2 regions of the Comamonas sp. UBA7528 genome follow, and region 1 is predicted to be linked to the other one. Evidence: predicted binding sites of a transcription regulator. Region 1 holds the regulator's gene; the other holds the start of a gene.
The links. Region 1 encodes sigma-54, which starts transcription at its own class of promoters, with help from an activator protein. Its sites were predicted from a motif close to TGGCANGNAANCTGCTTT; they were not measured.
Positions count from the first base shown of each region.

Region 2: the regulator sigma-54 is predicted to act here: its motif matches at 3,206-3,223, upstream of nirB (nitrite reductase large subunit NirB).

Region 1 is NZ_DLMU01000010.1:383,380-389,190, reverse strand. It holds gene B3349_RS14780 (SPOR domain-containing protein) at 1-190, shown strand, start outside; gene B3349_RS14775 (thiol:disulfide interchange protein DsbA/DsbL) at 260-910, shown strand; gene lptA (lipopolysaccharide transport periplasmic protein LptA) at 1,054-1,695, shown strand; gene lptB (LPS export ABC transporter ATP-binding protein) at 1,692-2,471, shown strand; gene B3349_RS14760 (RNA polymerase factor sigma-54) at 2,528-4,093, shown strand; gene B3349_RS14755 (ribokinase) at 4,263-5,276, shown strand; gene B3349_RS14750 (hypothetical protein) at 5,331-5,702, opposite strand.
Region 2 is NZ_DLMU01000009.1:12,681-18,491, forward strand. It holds partial or broken gene B3349_RS11260 (ABC transporter substrate-binding protein) at 9-1,246, shown strand; gene ntrB (nitrate ABC transporter permease) at 1,285-2,250, shown strand; gene B3349_RS11270 (ABC transporter ATP-binding protein) at 2,247-3,077, shown strand; gene nirB (nitrite reductase large subunit NirB) at 3,384-5,811, shown strand, end outside.

The DNA of each region.
Region 1 (5,811 bases):
CGCCGATGCCCAGCGTGCCAAGCTGGCCATGCTGGGCTGGGAAGCCCGCGTGAGCGAGCGCGAGCAGAACGGCCGCACCGTGTTCCGGGTGCGGGTGGGTCCGTTCGGCAAGCGTGACGACGCCGAGCAGCTCAAGGGCAAGCTCGACGGCGCCGGGGTGGATTCGGCCCTGGTGCGCGTGCAGCGCTGACAGGCAGAACTTTTTGCCACGGCCCGGCTCTGACTGGGCAGTGAATATCCCCTAACAGGAGTAGCTTTGATGAAACGCCGCGAGTTTTCCTTGGCCGTCACCTCGGTCGCATCTGCCATGGCCCTGGGCGCCACTGCGACCGCCCATGCCCAGGCCGCCGCCCCCAAGGAAGGCAAGGACTATGTGAAACTGTCCAAGCCCGCCACCACCGAGGCACCTGCCGGCAAGGTGGAAGTGGTCGAGTTCTTCTGGTACAGCTGCCCGCATTGCAACGCTTTCGAGCCCGCATTCGCCGCCTGGAAGCAGAAGGCCCCCGCCCATGTGGTGGTGCGCCGTGTGCCCGTGGCCTTCAATGCCAGCTTCGTGCCCCAGCAAAAGCTGTATTTCACGCTGCAGGCCATGGACAACTTTGACGCCATGCACGTCAAGGTGTTCCACGCCATCCACGTGGAGCGCAACAAGCTGGCCACCGATGACGCCATCTTCGAATGGGTGGGCAAGCAGGGCGCGAACGTGGCCAAGTTCAAGGAGATCTACAACTCCTTCACCGTGGCCAACCAGGTGCGCAAGGCTTCGGCGCTGCAGCAGGAATACGATGTGGAGGGCGTGCCTTCCATGGGCGTGGCCGGCAAGTTCTACACCGACGGCCCCCGCGCCGGCAGCATGCAGAACGTGCTGAATGTGGTGGACTATCTGGCCAACCAGAGCCGCAAGGCCTGAGCGGCCCCGCAGGGCCTGAGCGCCCTGCACACAGCCCGCTGGACAGCGGGCTTTTTTGTGTCGATTTCCCTGCGAGTCGCCCACAGGGCAGCCCTGGGGAAAACCAGTGCCCTACAATGGCTGCAAGATTCATGCCTTCTCACATGACACGCAAACTCCTCCCGATACTCGCGCTGACGGTCCTGGCAGCTGCCATGGGCACGGCACAGGCCGAAAAGGCCGATCGCAACAAGCCCATGAACATCGAAGCCGATGCGCTGCACCATGACGAGCTGCAGCAGGTCAGCACGTTCACGGGCAATGTGGTGCTGACCAAGGGCACCATCGTGCTGCGCGGCGCCAAGCTGGAAGTGCGCCAGGACGCCGAGGGTTACCAGTTCGGCAAGGTCTGGGCGGCCCCCGGCAAGCGCGCGTTCTTCCGCCAGAAGCGCGACACCCAGCCCGGCGCACCCGAAGAGTACGTGGAAGGCGAAGGCGAAATCATCGAATACGACGGCAAGAAGGACGATGTGCGCTTGATCCAGCGGGGCCAGCTGCGCCGCTACACCGGCGCCACGCTGAGTGACGACATCACCGGCAACATCATCACCTACAACAACCTGACCGATGTGTTCACCGTGGACGGCAACCGCCGCGCCACGCCGGGCAGCGAGGAAGCTGCCGCCGGCTCCGGCGGCCGCGTGCGCGCCGTGCTGGCGCCCAAGACCCAGCCCCCGCAGGCCCCGGTGGCGCCGAGTGCGCAGCCGCTCAAGCCTTCGGACACCATGAAATTGCGCAACCCGTGACCCGCTCTTCCGACACCCCGACCGCCCCAGGCGCCAGCAGCCGCCTGGAAGTGCACCATCTGGCCAAGTCCTATGGCAGCCGCAAGGTGGTCAAGGACGTGTCCCTGGCCGTGCAGAAAGGCGAAGTGGTGGGCCTGCTCGGCCCCAATGGCGCGGGCAAGACCACCTCGTTCTACATGATTGTGGGCCTGGTGCGCAGCGATGCCGGCGACATCTACATCGACGGCCATTCGGTGGCGAACATGCCCATCCACCAGCGTTCGCGCCTGGGCCTGTCCTATCTGCCGCAGGAAGCCTCGATCTTCCGCAAGCTCAGCGTGGAAGACAATGTGCGCGCCGTGCTGGAGCTGCAGCAGGACGAACAGGGCAAGCCCCTGACCAAGGCCGAGGTGGAGCGGCGCCTGACCGATCTGCTCAAGGAGCTGCGCGTGGACCACCTGCGCTCCTCGCCGGCGATTGCGCTGTCGGGTGGCGAGCGCCGCCGCGTGGAAATCGCCCGGGCCCTGGCCACGCAGCCGCGCTTCATCCTGCTGGACGAGCCGTTTGCGGGTATCGACCCCATCGCGGTGATCGAGATCCAGCGCATCATCGGCTTCCTCAAGGAGCGCGGTATCGGGGTGCTGATCACCGACCACAACGTGCGCGAGACGCTGGGCATCTGCGACCACGCCTTCATCATCAGCGACGGCCATGTGCTGGCGCAGGGCACACCGGAAGAGATTGTGGAGAACGCCGACGTCCGGCGGGTCTACCTGGGCGAACATTTCAGGATGTAGCCCGCCACTTCCGCCGCCACGACACACACACAAGATCACAGAGAGGGAGCGTCGCGTTGAAGCCTGGTTTGTCACTGCGGGTGTCGCAGCATTTGGCGCTGACGCCGCAATTGCAGCAGTCGATCCGCTTGCTGCAGCTGTCCACGCTGGAGCTGGCGCAGGAAGTCGAGCAGATGCTCGACGACAACCCGTTTCTGGAAGTCGACAGCGACGATGCCCCCCGTGAAGACTTCGGCCTGTCCCAGTCGGACACGCCGGCGCAGGGCGATGACTATGCCGCCGATGGTGCGCTGACGGCAGGGGCTGCGGAGGCGCCCGCCGACAGTGCGGAAGGCCCCGGCAGCGCGGAATACGATGCCCCCGACTGGGAGGGCGACGGCACCAGCGAACTGCGTCCCGATGACAGCGAATGGGGCGGCGATGCCCCGGCGCGCAACGCCCAGGGCGGCGATGGTGACGAAGTCAGCGCCCTGGACCTGGCCCGCGCACATGAATCGCTGACCGACCACCTGCTGCGCCAGTCGCTGTCGCTGCACCTGTCCGAGCTGGACCGTTATGTGCTGCGTTTCCTGATCGAGAACCTGAACGACGACGGTTACCTCGAAGAGTCGCTGCAGTCCCTGGCCGAGGGCTTGGCCGGCACGGACGACCCGGAGCAGCTCGACGAATTGGTGCACCGCTTCACCGTGGCACTGCGGCTGCTGCACAGCCTGGAGCCGGTGGGCGTGGGCGCCCAGGGCTTGGCGGAATGCCTGCAGCTGCAGCTGAACCATTTGCTGCAGCGCGGTGAGGCCGAGGCCAGTGTGGTGGAGACGGCGCTGGCCATCTGTGCCCAGCCGCTGGACCTGCTGGCACGGCGCGATGTGCGCCGCCTGATGCAGGCCACCGGCAGCAGCGAAGAGCGCACGCGCACGGCCATGGCACTGATCGCCCGGCTGGAGCCTCGGCCCGGCCGGCGCTTTGTCAATGTGGAGCGCAACATCATCGTGCCGGACGTGATCGTCACCCGCGCCGGCCGCCGCGCCAGCGAAGGCACGCCCCAGTTCAACGTGCAGCTCAACCCCGACGTGCTGCCGCGTCTGCGCGTGCACGATGTGTATGCCGGTGCGCTGCGCGGCCACAAGGGCAGCGAAGGCCATGCCGGTCTGCAGCAGCGCCTGCAGGAAGCGCGCTGGTTCATCAAGAACGTGCAGCAGCGCTTCGACACCATCTTGCGGGTGTCGCGTGCCATCGTGGAGCGGCAGAAGAACTTCTTCGTGCACGGCGAGCTGGCCATGCGCCCGCTGGTGCTGCGCGACATCGCCGACGAGCTGGGTCTGCACGAATCCACCATCAGCCGGGTGACCACCGCCAAGTACATGGCCACGCCGCACGGCACCTTCGAGCTCAAGTATTTCTTCGGCTCCGGGCTGGGCACGGAAACCGGCGGCAATGCCTCCAGCACGGCGGTGCGGGCGCTGATCAAGCAGTTTGTCTCGGCCGAGAACGCCAAGAAGCCGCTGTCGGACAGCCAGATCGCTGAGATGCTCAAGGAGCAGGGCATCGAGTGCGCCCGCCGTACCGTGGCCAAATACCGTGAGGCGCTGAAGATCGCGCCGGCCAATCTGCGCAAGACGCTGTAAGCCCGGACTGGGCCCGTGCGGAGGCGGGGCGCCTGCGGGCATGCTGCGCTGCCGCAAGCCCCCGGATGCGTGCAAACCGGCTGGGCAGCGCCGGCAGTTGGAGGTATCGTGCAGCCATCCTTGGTTCATTCCGCACATGCCACGGCCGTTGGCAGCAAAGGAGACTCCCATGGTTGCCCCGCTTTCTTCCTCCGCGCTGCCCCGCAAGCTGCTGTCGGCGCAGCCCGAACCCGATCACCCGCACAGCGTGGCCCGCATCGCCGTCGTGGGCAGCCTGCACATGGATGCGGTGCTGCACCTGGAACGCGTGCCCCACGCCGGGGAAACCGTGATGGCCCACAGCCTGCGCTACCTGCCCGGCGGCAAAGGCGGCAACCAGGCAGTGGCCTGCGCACGCCACGGCGCCCAGGTCACGCTGTTCGGCTGCGTGGGGCGTGACCACCATGGCAACAGCCTGCGGCTGGCGCTGCACGACGCCGGCGTGGAGATGGACCATGTGCAGGTGCTGGATGGCGTGTCCACCGGTGCGGCCATGGTGCTGGTGGAGGGCAATGGCCAGAACCGGGTCTGCGTGGTGCCCGGTGCCAATGTGCTACTGGAGCTGCCGGACGAGGTGCTGCTGAATGTGCTGGCCCAGGCCGATTTCGTGCTGCTGCAGCGTGAAACCGCCGACAGCGTGCTGGAGCAGGTGCTGGAGGCGGCACGCAGCGCTGGCTGTCGCGTGGTCTTCAATCCCTCGCCGGTGCGCGAGGTGCCCGAGGCCTGGTGGCCCCTGGTCCACACCCTGGTGGTTAATGAGGTCGAGGCCGGTGCCTACAGCGATCAGGCGGTGGACAGCCCGGCCGCGGCGGCCGATGCCGCACAGCGCCTGCTGGCGCGGGGCGTGTCCCAGGTGGTGGTCACGCTGGGAGCCCAGGGCGCGGTGGCCGTGTGCGGAGGGCGTGTCAGCACCCATCCCGCGCTGGCGCTGCCGGTGCTGGACACCACGGGTGCGGGCGACAGCTTTCTGGGGGCGCTGGTCACCCGCCTGGCCGAAGGCCATGCCCTGGCCGATGCCGTGCAATGGGGCATACGTGCTGCCAGCCTGTGCATGGGCCAGGTGGGCGCACAGCCGTCCATACCGCAGCGCACCCAGGTCGAAGCCCTGGCCGGTGGCGCGGCCAGCCCGTTGCATGTGCAGTAGGCGACGCAGGGACGGGCGCGCCAGACCCCGTGCGGAGCTGCGTGCGCGCAGTGCTCAGCGGGTGCTGCCGTCGCAGTAGGCGTGCCAGCCTGCCGGGGTGTTTTCAAAGCCGCGTTGCAGGGCCAGCTCCCAGGGGCGCTCGCAGCTCTTGGTGCGCTCGCACCAGGCGTGGCCGGTGGACGGCTTGCAGCCATGGCTGTCGGTGCGCTTGCCCAGAATGGGTTCCGCCGGGACTTCGTCCACTGGCTGAGGTTCGGCCATGACGGGCGCCGGTGCCGCAGCGGGCACGGCCTGGTCGGCGGTGGCAGGGGCTGCAGGCCGGCTGGGCGCGGACTGGCAGGCGCTGAGCAGGGCCAGGGCCGAAGCTGCCAGCAGCAGGCGGACACGGGCCAGCGCCGGGACAGAGGTCAGGAAATGCGTAGACATGCCCGCATCGTACGCAAATCCAGGCGGAACGGAGTGTCCGAGAGGCCAGCAGGGGAGCGTGGGCCTCCGCAGAGGGGGCAGAACTCCACTGCGCGCCGTGGCTGGGGTG
Region 2 (5,811 bases), on a different contig from region 1:
CAGACACCATGGAAGCGGGCAGTCGCCGCCAGTTTCTGCGCCAGGCCGGCGGCATCGCCGCAGGCGCCGCCCTGTACACCCAGCTGGGCCACGGCGGCGTATGGGCCGCCGGATCGGACGCCCCGGAGAAGAAAGAGGTGAAGATCGGCTTCATCCCGCTGACGGACTGCGCCAGCGTGGTCATGGCCTCGGTGCTGGGGCTGGACCAGAAGTACGGCGTCAAGATCATCCCCACCAAGGAAGCCAGCTGGGCCGGCGTGCGTGACAAACTGGTCAACGGCGAGCTGGACTTTGCCCATGTGCTCTACGGCCTGGTCTACGGGCTGCACCTGGGGGTGAGCGGCCCCAAGAAAGAGATGGCGGTGCTGATGACGCTCAACCAGAACGGCCAGGCCATCACCTTGTCCAAGAAGCTGGCGGACAAAGGCGCGGTGGATGCCGCCAGCCTGGCCAAGCTGATGGCCAGCGACAAGCGCGAATACACCTTTGCCCAGACCTTCCCCACCGGCACCCATGCCATGTGGCTCTATTACTGGCTGGCATCGGCCGGGATCGATCCGCTCAAGGACGCCAAGGTCATCACCGTGCCGCCGCCGCAGATGGTGGCCAACATGCGCATTGGCAATATGGATGGCTTCTGCGTGGGCGAACCCTGGGGCCACCGCGCCATCATGGACAACATCGGCATCACGGCCGTGACCACGCAGGACATCTGGCAGGGCCACCCTGAAAAAGTGCTGGGCACCACAGCCGAGTTCGCACAGAAAAACCCCAACACGGCCCGCGCCGTGATGATGGCCATTCTGGAAGCCGGCCGATGGATCGACGCCAGCCTGCAGAATAAGCTGAAGATGGCCGAGACCATTGCCGGCAAAGCCTATGTGAACACCAGTGTGGACGCCATCAACCAGCGCATCCTGGGCCGCTACCAGAACGGCCTGGGCAAGACCTGGGACGACCCGAATCACATGAAGTTCTTTGCCGACGGCGCGGTGAACTACCCCTACCTCAGCGATGGCATGTGGTTCCTGACCCAGCACAAGCGCTGGGGCCTGCTCAAGAGCCACCCTGATTACCTGGCCGTGGCCAAGCAGATCAACCGCATCGACCTGTACAGCCAGGCCGCCACGCAGCTGAAGGTGAACGTGCCCAAGGACAGCATGCGCAGCAGCAAGCTGATCGACGGCGTGGTGTGGGACGGCAAGGACCCGCCAAGTACGCCGACAGCTTCAAGGTCAAGGCCTGAGCCACTGCCCCCTTCATTGATTTTTCAGGAGAAGCACCATGGTCAGTGCCATTTTTCATTCACCGCGCGGTGATGCAGCGCCGCCCCAGGGCGCCATCGCTGCCGTGGCCGCCAACGACGCTACCCACGGCTCCTCTGCCACGGCAAATACAGGCACCGCTGCCGGGGCCAATCCCCCTGCCGCCAGCGCCACGCCGGCCCCACCTTCACGCCTGCGCCAGCAGTTGACGGCACTGGCGCAGACCGTGCTGCCTCCCGTCATGGGCCTGGCCCTGCTGGTGGGCCTGTGGTCGCTGGTGTCGGGAGGCACAGGCCAGGCCATTCCCGGCCCGCTGGAAACCTGGCAGCAGGCGGTCGAAGTCTTCAGTGACCCGTTCTATCGCAACGGCCCGAATGACCAGGGGGTGGGCTGGAACGTGCTGGCCTCGCTGCAGCGCGTGGGCCTGGGCTTCGGGCTGGCGGCGCTGGTGGGGATTCCGCTGGGCTTTGTGATCGGGCGCTTCCGCTTTCTGTCCCGCATGTGCAACCCGCTGATCAGCCTGCTGCGCCCGGTCTCGCCGCTGGCCTGGCTGCCAATTGGTCTGTTGGTCTTCAAAGGTGCCAACCCCGCTGCCATCTGGACCATCTTCATCTGTTCCATCTGGCCAATGGTCATCAACACCGCGGTGGGCGTGCAGCGCGTCCCCCAGGACTACATGAACGTGGCCCGCGTGCTGAACCTGAGCGAATGGAAGATCGCCACCACCATCTTGTTTCCCTCGGTGCTCCCCTATCTGCTGACCGGTGTGCGCCTCGCCGTAGGCACGGCCTGGCTGGTCATCGTGGCCGCCGAAATGCTGACTGGCGGCGTGGGCATCGGCTTCTGGGTCTGGGACGAGTGGAACAACCTGAACGTCAAGAACATCATCATCGCCATCTTTGTGATCGGCATCGTGGGCCTGCTGCTGGAGTGGGCGCTGGTGAAACTGGCTTCGGCCTTTACGTTTGAAGAGGTGAAAGCATGAACCACCCCACCCTGCACAACCCGTCGCTCTCCACCAAGTTCATCCAGATCCAGGGCGTGGAGCAGACCTTCACCACGACCAAAGGGCTGTTCCCTGCGCTGCGCGACATCAACCTGAACATTGCCAGGGGCGAGTTCGTGAGCCTGATCGGCCACTCTGGCTGCGGCAAATCCACCTTGCTGAACCTGATTGCCGGGCTGACCACGCCCACCGCCGGCAACCTGCTGTGCGCCAACAAGGAAATCAAAGGCCCAGGTCCCGAGCGCGCCGTGGTGTTCCAGAACCATTCGCTGCTGCCCTGGCTGACCTGCCATGCCAACGTCCATCTGGCCGTGGAGCGAGTGTTCGGAAAACAGGAAACCAAGGCCCAGCTCCAGGCCCGCACTGCGGCCGCGCTGGAACTGGTGGGACTGAGCCACGCGGCGCACAAGCGGCCGGGCGAGATTTCCGGCGGCATGAAGCAGCGCGTGGGCATTGCCCGGGCACTGTCCATGGAACCCCAGGTGCTGCTGATGGACGAACCTTTTGGGGCACTGGACGCCCTCACCCGCGCAAAATTGCAGGACGAGTTGCTGGACATCGTGGCCCGCACCCGTAGCACCGTGGTCATGGTGACCCATGATGTGGACGAGGCGGTGCTGCTGTCCGACCAGATCGTGATGCTCACCAACGGCCCCGCTGCCACCATTGGCGAGGTGCTGAAGGTGCCGCTGGCACGCCCGCGCAACCGCGTGGCACTGGCCGAAGACCGGGACTACCAGCACTGCCGCAAGGCGGTGATCGATTTTCTCTATACCCGCCAGGGCCATGTAGAAAAAGCGGCCTGACCCGTCCGCAGACACAGGGCGCCGCAGGCGTGCACTGCGGTGGTCCACGGCACACGCTGAACGCACCACCACGGTGCGTTGCAACACCGGGTGAAGCACCCGCTGCCTGGCAGGTTCCTGGCGCCAGCTGGCACAGAACCTGCTTGAAATGGACAAGGCCACCGTTGGCCCGCAGACCTGCTATGCAATGGCGCACAGAAGGTCGCACAAGACAAAGGCGTCTTTTCCCCGCAGCACCCCGCTGCCCGGAAAGGACGCCTTTTTTGTTTTCGAACCTGGAATGAAGCAACCACCCACGGGGGCACGATGAAAAAATCCCAACTGGTTCTGGTAGGCAACGGCATGGCCGGTGTGCGCGCGCTGGAAGAGCTGCTGAAGATTGCACCGGATCTGTATCAGATCACGGTCTTCGGCGCCGAGCCCCATCCCAACTACAACCGCATACTGCTCTCGCCCGTACTGGCTGGCGAACAGACGCTCGATGAAATCGTGCTGAACGACTGGGCCTGGTACCAGGAACACGGCATCCACCTGCACACCGGCTGCACGGTGACCGAGGTGGACCGGGTGCGCCGCGTGGTGCATGGTGTGGATGCGGCGGGCAACACCATCAGCGCTCCTTATGACCGCCTGGTGCTGGCTACCGGCTCCAACCCCTTCATCCTGCCGCTGCCCGGCCATGATCTGCAGGGCGTGCTGGCCTACCGCGACATCGCGGACACCCAGGCCATGATCGACGCGGCTGCCCGGTATCGCCATGCCGTGGTCATCGGTGGCGGCCTGCTGGGACTGGAAGCGGCCAACGGCTTGATGAAGCGCGGCATGCAGGTGACGGTGGTGCATGCCAGTGAATGGCTGATGGAGCGCCAGCTCGACGATGTGGCCGGCCGCATGCTGCAGCAGTCGCTGTCCGAGCGGGGCATGCAGTTCCTGATGCAGGCCCAGACCCAGGAGCTGCTGGCCAACGACACCGGCCGCGTGCGCGCCGTGCGCTTCAAGGATGGCAGCGAAGTCCCGGCTGACCTGGTGGTCATGGCCGTGGGCATCCGCCCCAACACCGCCCTGGCCCAGCGCATGCACCTGCATGTGGACCGCGGCATTGTGGTCAGCGACACGCTGCAGACCGTGACCGACCCGCGCATCTACGCGGTCGGCGAATGCGCCGCCCACCGGGGCGTGGCCTACGGTCTGGTCGCCCCGCTGTTCGAGCAGGGCAAGGTGCTGGCCAACCACCTGGCCGAATGGGGCATCGGGCGCTATCAAGGCTCGCTCACCTCCACCAAGCTCAAGGTCACCGGTATCGACCTGTTTTCGGCAGGCAACTTCCAGGGCGGTGCGGATACCGAGGAAATCGTGCTGCGCGACCCCTATGCCCCCGGCGGCGGCGTCTACAAGAAGCTGGTGATCCAGGGCGACAAGCTGGTGGGCGCCTGCCTGTATGGGGACACCGTGGATGGCAGCTGGTACTTCAAGCTGCTGCGCGAAGGCCGCTCGGTCGCCGACATCCGCGATCGGCTGATGTTTGGAGAGTCGAACATCGGCGACACCGGTCACGAAGGCCACAGCAAGGCATCGGCCATGGCCGACAGCGACGAGGTCTGCGGCTGCAACGGCGTGACCAAGGGCGCCATCTGCAAGGCGATCAAGGACAAAGGCCTATTCACGCTGGACGAGGTGCGCAAGCACACCAAGGCCAGTGCCAGCTGCGGCTCCTGCACCGGGCTGGTGGAACAGATCATCATGTTCACCGCCGGCGGCGACTATTCCAGCACGCCCAAGAGCAAAGCCGTGTGCGGCTGCACCGACCACGGCCACCAGGCGGTGCGCGACGCCATCACCCAGCATCACCTGCTGACCACGGATGCGGTCTTCCGCTTCATGGAATGGCGCACGCCCAATGGTTGTGCCACCTGCCGCCCGGCCGTGAACTACTACCTGATCAGCACCTGGCCCAAGCAGGCGCAGGACGACCCGCAAAGCCGCGCCATCAATGAGCGCAGCCACGCCAACATCCAGAAAGACGGTACCTACAGCGTGATTCCGCGCATGTGGGGCGGCGAAACCACGGCCGACGAGCTCCGCCGCATTGCCGATGCGGTGGACAAATACCAGATTCCTACGGTCAAGGTCACAGGCGGCCAGCGAATCGACCTGCTGGGCGTCAAGAAGGAAGATCTGCAGGCGGTGTGGAACGACATCGGCATGCCCAGCGGCCACGCCTATGCCAAGGCGCTGCGCACCGTCAAGACCTGCGTGGGCAGCGAATGGTGCCGCATGGGCACGCAGGACAGCACCCAGCTAGGCAAGGACCTGGAGCGGGCCATGTGGCGCATGTATGCGCCGCACAAGGTGAAGTTCGCCGTCAGCGGCTGCCCGCGCAACTGTGCGGAATCGGGCATCAAGGATGTGGGCATCATCGGTGTGGACAGCGGCTGGGAGATGCACATCGCCGGCAACGGCGGCATCAAGACCGAGGTGGCGCATTTCTTCACCAAGCTCAGAACGGCCGAAGAGGTGCTGGAGTACACGGGCGCCTTCATGCAGCTCTACCGCCTGGAAGGCTGGTACCTGGAGCGCACCGTGCACTACGTGAGTCGCGTGGGCCTGGACTACGTGAAGCAACGCATTCTGGAAGATGCCGCCGGCCGCAAAGCCCTGTGGGAGCAGCTGCAGTTCGCCCTGGATGGCGAACCCGACCCCTGGTTCGAGTTCGACAAGGCCCATGTGGATGCCC